Regions from separate parts of the Streptomyces sp. NPDC003691 genome, predicted to be linked through region 3. Evidence: riboswitches for the same ligand, from Rfam matches in the RefSeq annotation. Region 3 holds a riboswitch; each other region holds the start of a gene.
The links. A riboswitch is a leader RNA that binds a small molecule or an ion and turns the genes downstream of it on or off. The one in region 3 is predicted to bind cobalamin.
Positions count from the first base shown of each region.

Region 1: linked by a shared signal. The riboswitch ahead of ACWDR0_RS09955 (ABC transporter substrate-binding protein) and the one ahead of ACWDR0_RS09445 (ribonucleoside-diphosphate reductase subunit alpha) in region 3 are both predicted to bind cobalamin.
Region 2: linked by a shared signal. The riboswitch ahead of metE (5-methyltetrahydropteroyltriglutamate--homocysteine S-methyltransferase) and the one ahead of ACWDR0_RS09445 (ribonucleoside-diphosphate reductase subunit alpha) in region 3 are both predicted to bind cobalamin.

Region 1 covers NZ_JBSFNQ010000015.1:11,716-17,268, reverse strand. Annotated here, with positions in the region: gene ACWDR0_RS09965 (ABC transporter ATP-binding protein) at 1-312, opposite strand, end outside; gene ACWDR0_RS09960 (FecCD family ABC transporter permease) at 309-1,601, opposite strand; gene ACWDR0_RS09955 (ABC transporter substrate-binding protein) at 1,598-2,614, opposite strand; cobalamin riboswitch at 2,653-2,799, opposite strand; gene ACWDR0_RS09950 (Mov34/MPN/PAD-1 family protein) at 2,841-3,263, opposite strand; gene ACWDR0_RS09945 (amino acid permease) at 3,571-5,019, opposite strand; gene ACWDR0_RS09940 (DUF2017 domain-containing protein) at 5,506-5,553, opposite strand, start outside.
Region 2 covers NZ_JBSFNQ010000022.1:16,648-22,200, reverse strand. Annotated here, with positions in the region: gene ACWDR0_RS13580 (hypothetical protein) at 1-531, shown strand, start outside; gene ACWDR0_RS13575 (carboxymuconolactone decarboxylase family protein) at 592-1,122, shown strand; gene ACWDR0_RS13570 (MFS transporter) at 1,205-2,479, shown strand; cobalamin riboswitch at 2,570-2,792, shown strand; gene metE (5-methyltetrahydropteroyltriglutamate--homocysteine S-methyltransferase) at 2,953-5,271, shown strand; gene ACWDR0_RS13560 (CBU_0592 family membrane protein) at 5,311-5,553, opposite strand, start outside.
Region 3 covers NZ_JBSFNQ010000014.1:6,232-11,784, forward strand. Annotated here, with positions in the region: gene ACWDR0_RS09440 (GntR family transcriptional regulator) at 330-1,094, shown strand; cobalamin riboswitch at 1,587-1,744, shown strand; gene ACWDR0_RS09445 (ribonucleoside-diphosphate reductase subunit alpha) at 1,887-4,295, shown strand; gene ACWDR0_RS09450 (ribonucleotide-diphosphate reductase subunit beta) at 4,295-5,326, shown strand.

The sequences.
Region 1 (5,553 bases), on a different contig from region 3:
CTCGCGGACGGTCAGCTCGAACTCCGGCCGGCTCTCCTGCGGCACGGTCGCGACCCGCCGCGCCCGCTCCTTGGGCCCGAGTGCGAGCAGATCGGTGTCCCCGAGGCGGATACTGCCCGCGGTGGGGCTCAGGGTGCCGTACACGCAGCGCAGCAGGGTCGTCTTGCCGCTGCCGTTGGGGCCGACGAGTCCGGCGGTCTCGCCGGGGCGCAGGTCCAGGTCGGCGCCTTCGACGAGGAGCCGGCCGGTGGTGGTGGCGTACGAGAGTCCCCGTACGGTCAGCCCCGCGGGGGCGGTGGCGGGGCGGGTCATGCGGGGGCTCCTTCCGTGCCGTCGACGGAGCGGCGGCGCATCAGCCAGAGGAACAGCGGCCCGCCGATCAGCGCGGTGAGCACCCCGACGGGGATGTCCTGCGGCGCGGCGAGGGTACGGGCCGCGAGGTCGGCGACCACCAGGGCCACGGCCCCGCCGAGGGCGGCCACCGGCAGCAGCGCCCGGTGCGCCGCGCCGACCAGCAGCCGGGCGGCGTGCGGGACCATCAGGCCGATGAAGCCGACCGCGCCGCTCGCCGCCACCAGTACCGCGGTGACCAGCGAGACCAGCACGAAGACGGCCGCCCGGAAGCGGGCGACGTCCAGCCCGAGGACGACCGCGCCCTCCTCCCCGACCAGCAGCAGGTCCAGCGGCCGGGCCAGGGCGAGCAGCAGCGGGAGCGCGAGGCAGACGACGGCCGTGGGCAGCCAGACGCTGTCCCAGCGGGCGCTGCCGAGGCCGCCGAGCGACCAGTACAGCGCCTCGCGGAAGTGCTCGGGCCGGGAGGAGGCGACGAGGACCAGGGTGGTCAGGGCGGTGAAGACATAGCTGATGGTGACTCCGGCGAGGACCAGCCGGGTGCCGGTCATCCCGCCGCCGTTCCGCGCCAGCCCGTAGACCAGGAGGAACGCGGCGAGGGAGCCCGCGAAGGCGCCCGCGGGCAGGGCGACGGTGGTGGTGACGCCGATCCCGAGGACCAGGACGAGTACGGCGCCGGTGGACGCCCCGGAGGAGATCCCGAGCAGGAACGGGTCGGCGAGCCGGTTGCGTACGAGGGCCTGGAGGACCGTGCCGACGACCCCGAGCCCGGCGCCGACGACCACCCCGAGGAGCACCCGCGGCAGCCGGACGTCCACGACGATCGTGCGGAAGGGGCTGGGCTCGGCGCCGGGCAGCAGGGCCGCGAGGACTTCGCGGGGCGGGATGCGTACGGAGCCGAGCGCGAGCGCCGCGAGGACGGCGGCGGCCAGGGCCGTCAGCAGCCCGGCGGCCACGGCCCCGAACCGGAGCCGGGAGAGCGCGGGCGCGGAGCCCTCCGGCCGGGATTTCCCGGGCGGGGGCGGTGCGTCCGGGCTGCGCTCCGTCAGCGGGGGCGGCGCGTCCGGGCTGCGGTCCTTGCGCGGAGGCGGGCCGGTGACGGGCGGGACCGCCGGGGCCGGGGCCCCGGCGGCGGGCCTTGTGGGCGGCGCGGAGTCCGCCGGGGCGGACACGGCGGGTGCGGGCCGCTCCGGGGCGGGCGGGCCGCCGGAGCCCGGGGCTCCGGCGGCACCCTGCGGTGCGGGCGTCATCGCGCGAGCTGCGGGGCCAGCTTGGCGATCGCGTCCGGCGCGCGGACGCCGAGGACCGCGTCGGAGAGCGGCAGGACGGCGAACTTCTTGTTCCGGATCGCCGGGACGTCCTTCAGCGCGGGGTCCGTCAGCAGCTTCTGCTTCTTCTGAGCCAGGCTGGTCGCGCCGTAGTCGTAGATCACGATCACCTCGGGCTTGCGGGCCACGACCTGCTCCCAGGTGGCGTCGCCGAAGCTCTTGGGGATATCGGCGAAGACATTGCGGCCGCCCGCGCGGGTGATCAGCTCATTGCCGATGCCCTTGCCGCCGACGGTGAACGCGGTCTTGTCGCCGCTGTCGTAGACGAAGACGGGCACCGGTGCGGTCTGCGTCTTCTTCAGCCCGGCCGCGGTCTTCTCGACCGACGCCCGCGAGTCCGCGATCCACTTGTCGGCCCGGTCGCCGACGCCGAAGGTCCGGCCGACCTCGGCTATCTCGCGGTAGACGTCGTCGAGGGTGGTCCGGTCCTTCGTGCAGTACTCCAGGTTGAGCCGGGTGTCGATGCCGGCCTTCTTCAGCTCGTCACGGGTGCGGCCGTCCTTGGCCTCGAAGGCGCTGGCGTAGCCGCCGTAGACGAAGTCCGGGTTCGCGGCGAGGAGCTTCTCCTTGGACGGGTACTCCTTGGCGAGCACCGGGACCGCGTCGTACGCCTTCTTGTAGCGCGGGAGCACCTCGTCGTCGAGATAGGCGGTGCCGACCAGGGACTTCTCCAGGCCCAGCTCCAGCATGACCTCGGTGACGTGCTGGTTCATGGTGACGGCCCGCTTCGGGGGCGCCTGGTAGGTGGTCTTCACGCCGCAGTTGTCGACGGTGTACGGGAAGCCGGGCGCCGCGGCGGCCTTGCCGCCGCCCTTGCCGGAGTCCGAGCCGGAGCCGCAGGCGGTGAGGGCCAGCGGGAGCAGTGCGGCGGCCGCGGCGGTCAGGGCGGTACGGCGACGGCGGCCGTACGGGCGCCGGGATATGCGCGTGGACATGCGTGGGTCCTCCTCCGGGGATCCGCGTCCCCTGGGTCATGGGAGAAGGGCGATGGGTCAGTTCCTGGCTGACGGCCGACGGACGCGGCGCGCGGAGTGCGCGCACGTGTCAGTCGACCGGTCACAGTGGCGGGACCGCGCCGGATTCGCACCGGCTTCCTGGGTCCCAGCGCCCCGTATGGAGTTGAAGCGACAGCGGTGGGGTGGAGATGGGTGGAGCTGCGGGTCAGTATGCCTCGACGACCCGGACTTCCTCTTCCGTGATCTTCTCGTCGACGATCCGGAACGAGCGGAACTGGAAGGGTCCCTCGCCCGCGGTGTCGGCGGTGGAGACCAGGACGTAGTGCGCGTTCGGCTCACCGGCGTAGCTGACGTCCGTGCGGGACGGGTACGCCTCGGTCATGGTGTGCGAGTGGTAGACGATCACCGGCACCTCGTCGTTGTCGTCCAGCTCGCGGTAGAGCTTCAGGAGGTCGCCCGAGTCGAATTCGTAGAACGTGGACGACCGGGCCGCGTTCTCCATGGGGATGAATCGTTCCGGCCGGTCGCTGCCCTCGGGGCCCGCGACGATGCCGCACGCCTCGTCGGGGTGGTCGGCGCGGGCGTGCGCGACGATCCGGTCGTAGAGGTCCTGGGTGAGCGTCAGCATGCGGATCAGGATAAACGCGCGCCGGGCGGACGGCGGAAGGGTGCCGGGGCGGACGGCGGAAGGGCCGGTCCCCGGCTGTCGGACCGCGAGTGAGCCGAAGGGGCGCGGCGAGTTCTGGAAGGAGAACGCGCGGAGGCCGCGAGGAACGAGCGGCCGAGCACGATCGACTGAAGAACTCGTCTTAGGCGCCCCGGAGGCGAACCGAGCCTGGAAAAAAGGGGATGCCGGGCGGCGGGTGGGGCGGGCAGGCAGTCGCCCACCCGCCGTCCGGCACGTTCGGGGGCCGCGGATGACGGCCCGGTGGCCGTCAGCGCTTGGCGAAGGCCGTGCCCTCCGGGTTCTTCGCCCGGAGGACGAGATACGAGACCCCGAGCACCAGCGCCCAGAGCGGTGCCACATAGAGCGAGATCCGGGCGTCCTTGTCGATGCCCATCAGGACGATCACCATGCCGATGAACGCCAGCGCGAACCAGCTCGTCCAGGGGGCGCCGGGGGCCTTGAAGGAGGATTCGGCGACCTCGCCGCGGGCGGCCTTGGCGCGGTAGCGGATATGGCTGACCAGGATCATGATCCAGGCCCACATACCGGAGATGGTGGCAAAGGAGACGATCTTGTTGAAGGCGTCGCCGGGCCACTGGTAGTTGATCCACACACCGATCAGCATCAGACCGGCGGAGAAGGTGGTGCCGATCAGCGGGGTGCCGTGCTTGGTGAGCTTGGTGAAGAGCTTCGGGCCCTGGCTGTTGAGCGCGAGGTCGCGGAGCATCCGGCCGGTGGAGTACATACCGGAGTTGCAGGACGACAGCGCCGCGGTGAGCACCACGAAGTTGACGATGCCCGCGCCGATCTGGAGGCCCATCTGGTCGAAGGCGGCGACGAACGGGGAGACGCCCGGCTGGAAGTTGGTCCAGGAGACGACCGACAGGATCATGATCAGGGCGCCGACGTAGAAGACGGCGATCCGCCACGGCACGGTGTTGATGGCCTTGGGGAGGGTCTTCTCCGGGTCCTTGGACTCACCGGCGGTGACTCCGACCAGTTCGACCGCCAGGAAGGCGAACATCACGATCTGGAGGGTCATCAGGGTGCCGCCGAGGCCCTTGGGGAAGAAGCCGCCGTCGCTCCAGAGGAGGGAGAAGGAGGCGGTGTCACCGGCGTCGGTGAAGCCCAGGGTGATGATTCCGGCGCAGATCAGGATCATGCCGATGATGGCGGTGACCTTGACCATGGAGAACCAGAACTCCAGCTCGCCGAAGATCTTCACGGAGATCAGGTTGGCGAGATAGAGGATGACCGTGAAGGCCAGGGCCGAGATCCACTGCGGCAGGTCGAACCAGTACGTCATGTACTCGGCGGCCGCGGTGACCTCGGTCATTCCGGTGACGACCCAGAACAGCCAGTACGTCCAGCCGGTGGCGAAGCCCGCGAAGGGGCCGACGAACTCCCGCGCGTACTCGGAGAACGAGCCCGCGACCGGGCGGTACATCAGCAGCTCGCCCAGCGCCCGCATGATGAAGAAGATGACCACGCCCGCGATGGCGTAGGCGAGGATGAGGCTGGGGCCCGCTTTGGAGATGCCCTTGCCGGCGCCGAGGAAAAGGCCCGTGCCGATGGCTCCGCCGATGGCGATCATCTGGATCTGACGGGCACCGAGTGTCCGGTGGTACCCCTGGTCCTCCGCGGTGGCCGCCGGGGCCTTCGTCCCGGCCGGTCCGCCCGGACCGTTCTTGCTGTCGTCGACCTGCACCGAGGTCATAACTGGTGCGCCCTTCTCTCCATGCCGATCCGCGTGCGTCGCGCCCCCCGGCGATACGACTGCGGATCAGTTCCTGATCCCCCCGGATATGGATGGAGTGCCACCGGCGATCCGCCGGCTCAAGCGCCTCCAGGAGCATGGGTGGCGCCCCTGGTGGTCGTGAAGATTTATCACGGTTGCTACAGAGATCAATCCGCCGCTTTGTGGCACACCGCACAGAAAGAACCGGACAAACGTTACTTTGATGGGCGCATTACCCCAGGCTGGTAACGCGATCGTTATTCGGATTTGAGTGTCCGTTGAGCGAACAACCGAACGGACGGACGGTTGCGGGCCGGCCGGGGCGCCGAGCCGACGGGGGCGGCGGACGGCCGAGGCGCCGGGCGGGGTGCCGGGGGCAGACACCGGGGCAGCGGAACGCCCCGGGGCGAGTGCCGCCGGGGCGCCGGAGGAGCAGGGAGAGAGGGGCGGAAGGGGGCCGGGGGCTCAGGGCAGCAGGGTGCCGACCAGGGTCTCCTGGAGGACGCCCAGCCA
Region 2 (5,553 bases), on a different contig from region 3:
GCCTCGGTCGCCGGGCAGTACGACCCCCGGCCGCTCCCCGAGGCCACCCGGACCGCCCGCACCGGCGAGTACACCGTCGCCCTCGGCGGGGAACTGCTCCCCGGCGCCGCGAGCGACCTGACCCTCACCGTCAGCCGCAACGGCAGTCCCGTCACCGACCTCCAGCCCTATCTGGGCGCGTACGGACACCTGGTGGCGCTGCGGGTCGGCGACCTCGGCTATCTCCATGTCCACCCCGAGGGCGAGCCCGGTGACGGTGTCACCGAACCGGGGCCGGGGATCACCTTCATGGCCGCCGCGCCTTCGGCCGGCACCTACCGCCTCTACCTGGACTTCCAGCACGAAGGCACCGTCCGCACCGCCGAGTTCACGGTACGCACCGCGAGCGCCCACGGCGCGCCGGAAGCACCCCGTGCCGAGCCCCACGCCGAGCCGCACGCCGAGACCCGTGCGGAACCCCGCGCCGAGACCCCGGCCGCCCCCGCGCACCCGGGCCACCACCACGGCCACGGCCACCATGGGCACCACTGACCCCGGGCGGGTCACCGGCCGGCAGCCGACCCGGAACCTGCCCGTACCGGAAGGACCGTCATGCCACGTCTGACCGCCCTCACCCCCGAAACCGCCGTCGGCGCCTCGCGGGACCTCCTCGCCGAGCTGGTCTCCCGTCACGGCCGGATCGGCGACATGGTCTCCACCATGGCGCACTCACCCGCCGTACTGGGCGGATACCTCCAGCTCAGCCGGGCCATGGGACGGGCCAAGCTGGACCGCAGGATCAGCGAACGGATCTCCATCGCCGTCCAGGTCCAGCAGGGCTGCGGGCTCTGTCTCGACGCCCACACCGGCGCGGCCCGCGCGCTCGGAGTGGCCGAGGAGGAGATCGAGCGGGCCCGCGAGGGCACCTCGGCCGATCCCGCGATCGCCGCGATCATCGCCCTCGCCCTCCGGATCTACCGCGAACCGGCGTCGATCACCGACGACGAGGTCGCCGCACTGCGGGCCCACGGCTACGGCGACCGCGCGATAGCCGATGTGGTCGGCGTCGTCGCCCTCAACATCCTCACCGGCTCGTTCAACCTGCTCGCCGGCCTCGTCCCGGAGAGCGGCACCGATGACTAGGAACGCCACCGCCTCCCGCCGCGGGGCACGGACCCCGCGGAGGGGCCGTGCCCCGCCGCACGGACCCGGAAGGAACACCGCCATGGCCCTCTTCGCCAACCGCGACTACCGCTATCTCTTCAGCGCCCAGATCATCTCCCTCTTCGGGACCGGGCTGACGACGGTGGCCCTCGGACTGCTCGCCTACGAACTCGCCGGCCCGAGCGCCGGTACCGTCCTCGGCACCGCCCTGACCGTCAAGATGGTCATGTACGTGGTCATCGCCCCGCTCGCCGCCGCCTACGCCGCCCGCTTCCCCAGAAGAACCTTCCTGGTCCTCCTCGACGTGGTGCGCGCCGCGGTCGTCCTGGCCCTGCCGTTCGTCACCGAGATCTGGCACATCTACGTACTGATCGGCCTGCTCCAGGCCGCCTCCGCGGCCTTCACCCCGACCTTCCAGGCCGTCATCCCCGATGTCGTGACCGACGAGTCCGACTACACCCGGGCGCTGTCCGCCTCCCAGGTCGCCTCCACCATGGAGAGCCTGCTCAGCCCGGTCCTGGCCGCGGTCGCCCTGGCGTTCATCAGCTTCAACTGGCTGTTCCTCGGCACCTCCGCCGGCTTCCTGATCTCCGCACTGCTCGTCCTCCCGGCCCGTATCCCCGAGGCCCGCCCCACCACCCAGACCCGGGCCTGGGACAAGGCCGCGGCGGGCATCCGGACCTTCCTGCGGACCCCGCGGCTGCGCGGCGTCATGGCCCTCAACCTGGTGGTCGCGGCGGCCGGTTCGATCGTCGTCGTCAACACCGTCAACTACGTCCGCGACGAACTCGGCGGTTCGCAGTCGGACGTCGGCTGGATGCTCGCCGCCTCCGGCGGCGGCACCCTCCTGGCCGCCCTCGTACTGCCCCGGATCCTCGACCGGGTCGCCGCCCGCACCGTCATGACGACCGGCGCCGGAGTCCTGGTCACCGGCACTATCGCCGCGGTGATCACGGTCGCGGCGGACCTGGCCTCCCGCGCCGGTACGGCGGTCGTCTGGGCCGTCATCGGCGCCGGTATGGCCCTGGTCATCACCCCGACCGGCGCGGTCCTGCGGGCCTCCGTCGAACGGAGCGCGATCCCCCAGGCGTTCGCGGCCCAGTTCTCCCTCTCGCACCTGGCCTGGCTGATCACCTACCCCATCGCCGGATGGCTCGGTACGCACGGGGGCTACGTCCTCACCTGGTCCGTCCTCGCCGCCCTCGCCGTCACGGGCACCGCGGGCGCCCTTCTCCTCTGGCCCCGGCAGGAGGGCCGACGCCCCGCGGCCGGCCCCGCGACCCCGCTCCGGCCCGTGGCCCGGACCGGCCGGTCCGCCCTCTCCAAGGCCGCCTGAGAAAAAGCTCCTTGCTCCTCCCGCACCACCCCGGTCCCCGCCCGCCGTCCGTACGGCGGACGGGGACCGTCGCCGTACCGCCGGTGGCATAGGCTGGCCCGTGCAACTGGTTCGCCCCGTCAGCCGGACGGGCGCGCCGTAAGAGGGAACCCGGTGAAAATCCGGGACTGCCCCGCAGCGGTGAGCGGGAACGACCGCCGTCATACGCACTGGGCCCGAGCCGGGCCTGGGAAGCGACGGCCAGTAGGTGCCCGCCGGGAGACCGGCAGGCGTGCCCGCGAGTCCGAAGACCTGCCCGTTGCCCGCGCGCGGACGTCTCCGTGCGCGGATATTCCGGTGACCTCGAGGGCGGGTCGGCGTACATACCTGCGGATCGTGCCGTACAACCCGGCCCGGCCGTCCGGTACGTCACCCTTCGCGCTTCTCGTCCCGTTGCCGGGATCTCAGGGATTCATCTCGCGAAGGAGATCTCCGTGACCACCAAGTCCGCAGCCGCGGCAGCACGTGCCACCGTGTACGGCTACCCCCGCCAGGGGCGGGACCGGGAGCTGAAGAAGGCCGTCGAGGGCTACTGGAAGGGCACCGTGACCGCGGACGCCCTCCACACCACCGCGGCCGGGCTGCGCCGGGCCACCTGGCGGCAGCTCGCCGACGCCGGTATCGGCGAAGTCCCCACCGGTGACTTCTCGTACTACGACCACGTCCTCGACACCACCGTCATGGTGGGCGCGATCCCGGAGCGGCACCGCGCCGCCGTCGCCGCCGACCCGCTGGACGGGTACTTCGCGATGGCCCGGGGCACCCGGGACACCGCGCCGCTGGAAATGACCAAGTGGTTCGACACCAACTACCACTATCTGGTCCCGGAGCTGGGACCGGACACCGTCTTCACCGCCGATCCGGCCAAGCAGCTCGCCGAACTCCGGGAGGCCCTCGCCCTCGGCGCGGCAGCCCGGCCGGTCCTGGTCGGCCCCGTCACCTATCTGCTGCTGGCCAAGCCCGCGCCCGGCACCGCCCCCGGCTTCGACCCGCTGACCCTGCTGGACCGGCTGCTCCCGGTCTACGCCGAGGTCCTCGCCCGGCTGCGGGCGGCCGGCGCCGAGTGGGTGCAGCTCGACGAACCCGCCCTGGTCCAGGACCGTACCCCCGCCGAACTGAACGCCGCCGCCCGCGCCTACCGCGACCTCGGCACCCTGGCGGACCGGCCCCGCATCCTGGTCGGCTCCTACTTCGACCGGCTCGGCGAGGCGCTCCGCGTCCTGGCCGCAGCCCCCGTCGAAGGACTGGCGATCGATTTCACCGGCCCCGCCGCCGCGAACCTGAACGACCTCGCCGCCGCGGGCGGTCTCCCCGGCAAACGCCTGGTGGCCGGAGTCGTCGACGGCCGCAATATCTGGACCGGCGACCTGGAGAAGTCCCTCGGCACCCTGGGCACCCTGCTGGGGCTCGCCGACCGGGTCGACGTGGCGGCCTCCTGCTCCCTGCTCCATGTCCCCCTCGACACCGCCGGTGAACGCGATATCGACCCCGGTGTCCTGCGCTGGCTGGCCTTCGCCCGGCAGAAGACCGACGAGATCGCCACCCTGGCCCGCGGACTGACCCACGGAACCGCCGCCGTCGAGGGCGAACTCTCCGCCAACCGTGCGGCCCGTGCCGCCCGGGCCGCCTCGTCCCTCACCCACGACCCGGCGGTCCGCGCCCGGACGGCCGCCGTCACCGCGGCCGACGCCCGCCGCTCCCAGCCCTACGGGGCGCGCACCGCGGCCCAGCGCGCGCACCTCGGACTGCCCCCGCTGCCGACCACCACCATCGGCTCCTTCCCGCAGACCACCGGAGTGCGCACCGCCCGCGCCGACCTGCGGACCGGACGTATCGGCACCGCCGCCTACGAGGAGGCCGTCAAGGCCGAGATCCGGGAGGTCGTCGCATTCCAGGAGAAGGCCGGAATCGACGTCCTCGTCCACGGCGAGGCCGAACGCAACGACATGGTGCAGTACTTCGCCGAACAGCTCACCGGCTACCTCACCACCCGGAACGGCTGGGTCCAGTCCTACGGAACCCGCTATGTCCGGCCGCCCGTCCTGGCCGGCGACATCTCCCGCCCCGACCCCATGACCGTCCGCTGGACCCGCTACGCCCAGTCCCTCACGGACCGTCCGGTCAAGGGCATGCTCACCGGCCCGGTCACCATGCTCGCCTGGTCCTTCGTCCGCGACGACCAGCCCCTCGCCACCACCGCCCGCCAGGTCGCCCTGGCCCTGCGCGACGAGGTGAACGACCTCGAAGCGGCCGGTACCCGCATCATCCAGGTCGACGAGCCCGCCCTCCGGGAGACCCTGCCCCTGCGCACCGCCGGGCACGCGGACTATCTCGCCTGGGCCACCGAGGCCTTCCGCCTCACCACCGGCGGCACGGCGCCGGAGACCCAGATCCACACCCATATGTGCTACGCCGAGTTCGGCGACATCGTCGACGCCATCGACGATCTCGACGCCGACGTGATCAGCCTGGAAGCGGCCCGCTCCCATATGCAGATCGCCCATGAACTCGCCGCCCACGGCTACCCCCGCGAAGCGGGCCCCGGCGTCTACGACATTCACTCCCCGAGGATCCCGTCCCCCGAGGAGCTGGCCGCCCTCCTCCGCACCGCCCTCCGCGCGGTCCCCGCCGAACGCCTCTGGGCCAACCCCGACTGCGGACTGAAGACCCGCGCCTGGCCCGAGACCCGGGCCGCCCTGGAGAACCTGGTCGCCGCGGCCCGTACGGTCCGCGGCGAACTGCCCGATTCCTGACGGAACACCACTCCGGTGGGGCCGACCGCCCCACCGGGGTCACCGGGGCCGCCCAGCCGACGGCCGACGGGACAGCGCCGCCAGGCCGATGGCGATCCACGCCGCGTTCAGCAGCGCGGACGGCCAGGCCTGGTGATAGCCGGAGTTGACGGTCAGCGCGGCGGAGCCGAAGAGGTTCAGCAGCTGGAAGGACCGGCCGTCGGAGCGGACCCGGCCCGCCGAGGCGAGGGCGTAGGCCGCCAGCAGCAGTCCGGCCCCGGACCAGCCGACCAGGGCGAGTAC
Region 3 (5,553 bases):
GCCTGGGGCTGGGACCCGGTCTTTAATGGTTTAGACCAGTACCCGGAGCTTGGCCTAGACCTTTCGGGCTGTCAAGGCTCGATAAACATGCCTGTCCAGTCCGTTATCGGACCGACATCTGGGCATCATCCGGGCAGGCTTGAGGCCTCCGCTTGGACTAGACCAACCCTAGTCCCCTCGGTGTATAAGAAGCAGTGGTGTCCAGCCTGAAGGCAGAAAACAGGAGGGACAGGGTCACTCCCCGGGACCGGCCCGTGCCACGATGTGATCCGCTACAGACGGAGGAGCCGGTGACGGCAGCAGCGCAGTCGGGAACGGGAAGGCGGGCCATGACGACGGACGGGGTGGGCACGGAGACGGAGACCGGGACACCGACCCGGACCGCGCGCGTGCCCAAGTACTACCGCCTCAAAAGGCACCTCCTCGACATGACGGAGACCCTGCCCCCGGGGACTCCGGTACCGCCGGAGCGCACGCTCGCGGCCGAATTCGACACCTCGCGCACCACCGTGCGCCAGGCGCTCCAGGAGCTGGTCGTCGAAGGCCGGCTGGAGCGCATCCAGGGCAAGGGGACCTTTGTCGCCAAGCCCAAGGTCTCCCAGGCTCTGCAACTGACCTCGTACACCGAGGACATGAAGGCGCAGGGCCTCGAACCCACCTCCCAGCTGCTCGACATCGGCTATGTCACCGCCGACGACACCCTCGCCGGGCTGCTCGACATCACCACCGGCGGCCGGGTGCTCCGGATCGAACGCCTCCGGCTGGCCAGCGGCGAACCGATGGCCATCGAGACCACCCATCTGTCGGCCAAGCGCTTCCCGGCGCTCCGGCGCAGCCTGGTCAAGTACACCTCCCTCTACACGGCACTGGCCGAGGTCTACGACGTCCATCTCGCCGAGGCCGAGGAGACCATCGAGACCTCCCTGGCCACCCCGCGGGAGGCCGGGCTGCTCGGTACGGACGTCGGCCTGCCGATGCTGATGCTCTCGCGGCACTCGCTGGACGCGCAGGGTGAGCCGGTGGAGTGGGTGCGCTCGGTGTACCGCGGCGACCGCTACAAGTTCGTCGCCCGCCTCCGCCGCCCCCAGGACTAGAGCCCCCGTTTTCGTCCCGCCCGGCCCCGGAGCCCCGCTCCGGGGCCGGGCCCTTTCCGGGCCGGACGAGGCGGAGCAGCCCAGAGGCGCGGCGCACCTTTCCGGAGTGGGCAAGGCCGGACAGCTCAGGGGCGCCGGGGGTCCCACGCCGAAGGCGTAGGGGGAGGAACCGCGCGATCGGCCCACGACAGCGCACGGTCGCGGATGGTCGCCACCGGGCCGGGCGCAAGACGGAATCCGTCACGGCACTCCATGCCGCCCGCCGAGTACCACTCCGCCGCGGCTGGTCGCGCAGTTCCCCGCGCCCCTACGGCCTTCACCGCCCCCGCCCCGGAAAAGGACCCGGCCTCCTTGGGATCCGGCGCGTACCCACCCCTGGAAGAGGGCCCGGCCAGCCCGCCCCGGCAGGGGAGCCGCCCGCTCACGAAGGGGCGATCATGGGGCGGGGCGTCCCCGAACCGTGCGGGAGCGTGAGAGGCACGACACAACATGTGGGGGCAACGCTTCGGCGGTGCCCCCACATGTATGCTCATCTCGCTGTCACCGCAGAGGAATCCGGTGTGAATCCGGAACTGTCCCGCAACGGTGTGCTTCGGCCTGCTTTGTCGGGCCGGGCGAGTCCGGCCGTCTGCCGACAGCGCACCCGGATCGTCCGACCCGGGTGCCGAGACGTCCGGGCCTCGCGGTTGGGCCGGTGGACGCCGTACGCGCTGCCCTTTTCCGGCATGGCGCATCCGGCCTGCCCACCCTCCCCCGCCCGCGGCCCGTGAGCCGAGCGAGGGAGAGCCCCACGTGACCATCGCGCCAGCCGATCCGGCTTCAGGCACCGCCCAGCAGCTTCCCGGGCAGACCCCCGGGCCCGCCGCTGCCGCGACGCCCGAGGACGGGCCGGGGACCGCCCTGCTGCGGACCCTGACCGACCTCACCGCCGATCTGCCGGACACCGACCCCGGAAGGGTCGCCGCCGCCGCACTCCGCGGCCGGCACCCCGGATCGGACGCGGCGGAACTCCACCGGCTCGCCACCGACGCCGCCGCGGGCCTGATCTCGGAGGACCCCTCCTACTCCCGGCTCGCCGCCCGGCTGCTGACCCGGACCATCGCCGACGAGGCCGCGGGCCAGGGCTCGGACTCCTTCTCCGCCTCGGTCCGGGTGGGCCATGCGGAGGGCCTGATCGCGGACCGTACGGCCGCCTTCGCGGAGCTGCACGCCGAGCGGCTGGACGCGGCGGTCGACCCGGCCGCCGACGACCGCTTCGGCTACTTCGGGCTCCGCACCCTGTACAGCCGCTATCTGCTGCGCCACCCCATCACCCGCCAGGTGGTGGAGACCCCGCAGCACTTCATGCTCCGGGTGGCCTGCGGACTGGCGGAGGACGAGTCCGTCCGCGCCCTGGACGAGGTGCTCGCCCTGTACGGGCTGATGAGCCGCCTCGACTATCTGCCGTCGTCGCCGACGCTCTTCAACTCGGGCACCCGTCATCCGCAGATGTCGTCCTGCTATCTGCTGGACTCCCCGCTGGACGAGCTGGATTCCATCTACGACCGCTACCACCAGGTGGCGCGGCTCTCCAAGCACGCCGGCGGTATCGGGCTCTCGTACTCCCGGATCCGGGCCCGCGGCTCCCTGATCCGCGGCACCAACGGCCACTCCAACGGCATCGTGCCCTTCCTGAAGACCCTCGACGCCTCGGTCGCCGCGGTGAACCAGGGCGGCCGGCGCAAGGGCGCCGCCGCCGTCTACCTGGAGACCTGGCACGCGGACATCGAGGAGTTCCTGGAGCTGCGCGACAACACCGGCGAGGACGCCCGGCGCACCCACAACCTCAATCTCGCGCACTGGATTCCGGACGAGTTCATGCGCCGGGTCGACGCCGACGCCGACTGGTCGCTCTTCTCCCCGGCCGACACTCCCGAGCTGGTGGACCTGTGGGGCGAGGAGTTCGACGCCGCCTACCGGGCCGCCGAGGCGAAGGGCCTGGCCCGCAAGACCATGCCCGCCCGTGATCTGTACGGCCGGATGATGCGGACCCTCGCCCAGACCGGCAACGGCTGGATGACCTTCAAGGACGCCGCCAACCGCACCGCCAACCAGACCGCGGAGAAGGGCCACACGGTCCACTCGTCGAACCTCTGCACCGAGATCCTGGAGGTCACGGACGACGGCGAGACCGCGGTCTGCAACCTGGGCTCGGTCAACCTCGGCGCCTTCGTGGCCGGCGGGGACATCGACTGGGAGCGGCTGGACGCCACCGTCCGCACCGCGGTGACCTTCCTCGACCGGGTCGTGGACATCAACTTCTACCCGACCGAGCAGGCGGGCCGCTCGAACGCCCGCTGGCGCCCGGTCGGCCTGGGCGCCATGGGCCTCCAGGACGTCTTCTTCCAGCTGCGGCTGCCCTTCGACTCCCCCGAGGCCCGCGCGCTGTCGACCCGGATCGCCGAGCGGATCATGCTGGCCGCCTACGAGGCGTCCGCGGATCTCGCCGAGCGCCACGGCACCTTCCCCGCCTGGGAGAAGACCCGGGCCGCCCGGGGCGTCCTGCACCCCGACCACTACGGCACCGAGCGGAACTGGCCGGAGCGCTGGGAGGCGCTGCGCGCCCGGATCGCCCGTACCGGCATGCGGAACTCCCTGCTGCTCGCCATCGCGCCGACCGCGACCATCGCGTCCATCGCCGGTGTGTACGAGTGCATCGAGCCCCAGGTCTCCAACCTCTTCAAGCGCGAGACCCTCTCGGGCGAGTTCCTCCAGGTGAACTCCTATCTGGTGGCCGACCTGAAGAAGCTCGGGGTCTGGGACGCGCAGACCCGGGAGGCGCTGCGCGACGCCAGCGGCTCGGTCCAGGGCTTCTCCTGGGTCCCGTCCGAGATCCGCGAGCTGTACCGCACGGCGTGGGAGATCCCGCAGCGCGGTCTGATCGACATGGCGGCGGCCCGGACGCCCTATCTCGACCAGTCGCAGTCGCTGAACCTGTTCCTGGAGACGCCGACCATCGGGAAGCTCAGCTCGATGTACGCGTACGCCTGGAAGCAGGGTCTGAAGACCACGTACTACCTGCGGTCCCGCCCCGCGACCCGGATCGCCCGGGCCGCGAGCGGCACGGCCGCCGCCACCGCCCCCGTACCGGCGCAGGTCACCCCCGAAGAGGCGGTCGCCTGCTCCCTGGAGAACCCCGAGTCCTGCGAGGCCTGCCAGTAATGCCCACCCCGGAAACGCCCGCCGCCCGTCCGCAGAACCTGCTGGACCCGGGCTTCGAGCTCACCCTGCGGCCGATGCGCTACCCCGACTTCTACGAGCGGTACCGCGACGCCATCAAGAACACCTGGACGGTGGAGGAGGTCGACCTCCACTCGGACGTCGCCGACCTGGCCAGGCTGACCCCGGGCGAGCAGCACCTGATCGGACGGCTGGTGGCGTTCTTCGCCACCGGCGACTCGATCGTCGCCAACAATCTGGTGCTCACCCTCTACAAGCACATCAACTCCCCGGAGGCACGGCTCTACCTCAGCCGTCAGCTCTTCGAGGAGGCGGTGCACGTCCAGTTCTATCTGACGCTGCTGGACACCTATCTCCCCGACCCGGAGGACCGCAACGCGGCCTTCGCGGCGGTCGAGAACATCCCGTCCATCCGGGAGAAGGCCCAGTTCTGCTTCCGCTGGATGGACCAGGTCGAGAAGCTGGACCAGCTGGACACTCAGGAGGACCGCCGGCGCTTCCTGCTCAATCTGATCTGCTTCGCGGCCTGTATCGAGGGGCTGTTCTTCTACGGGGCCTTCGCCTACGTGTACTGGTTCCGCTCCCGTGGTCTGCTGCACGGCCTGGCCACCGGCACCAACTGGGTGTTCCGTGACGAGACCATGCATATGAACTTCGCGTTCGAGGTCGTCGACACGGTCCGCAAGGAGGAGCCGGAGCTGTTCGACGACGCGCTCCGGCAGCAGGTCACCGACATGCTGAAGGAGGCCGTGGAGGCGGAGCTCCAGTTCGGCCGCGACCTGTGCGGCGACGGCCTGCCGGGCATGAACACCGAGTCGATGCGCGAGTACCTCCAGTGCGTCGCCGACCAGCGGCTGGTGCGGCTGGGCTTCGCCCCGGTGTACGGCTCGGAGAACCCGTTCTCCTTCATGGAGCTGCAGGGTGTGCAGGAGCTGACCAACTTCTTCGAGCGCCGGCCTTCGGCCTATCAGGTCGCGGTGGAGGGCTCGGTCGCCTTCGACGACGACTTCTAGCCGGTCCGCCGGGCCGCCGCGTCCCGCGGCGGTCCGGCGACGGTCCGGGTGCTGCCCCACGGCGGTCCGGCGGCGGTCCGGCGACACCCGGATCCTCCCGAATCCCTCTCCGGCCCCGGCCGGGGAGGGATTCCCCGTTCCGGGCCCGCGCGGGCCCGCCGCAACGGCGTGAGGCCGCCCTTGCGGGCGGCCTCACGAAGAGCTGAAGAGCCGAAGAGCTGCGGACG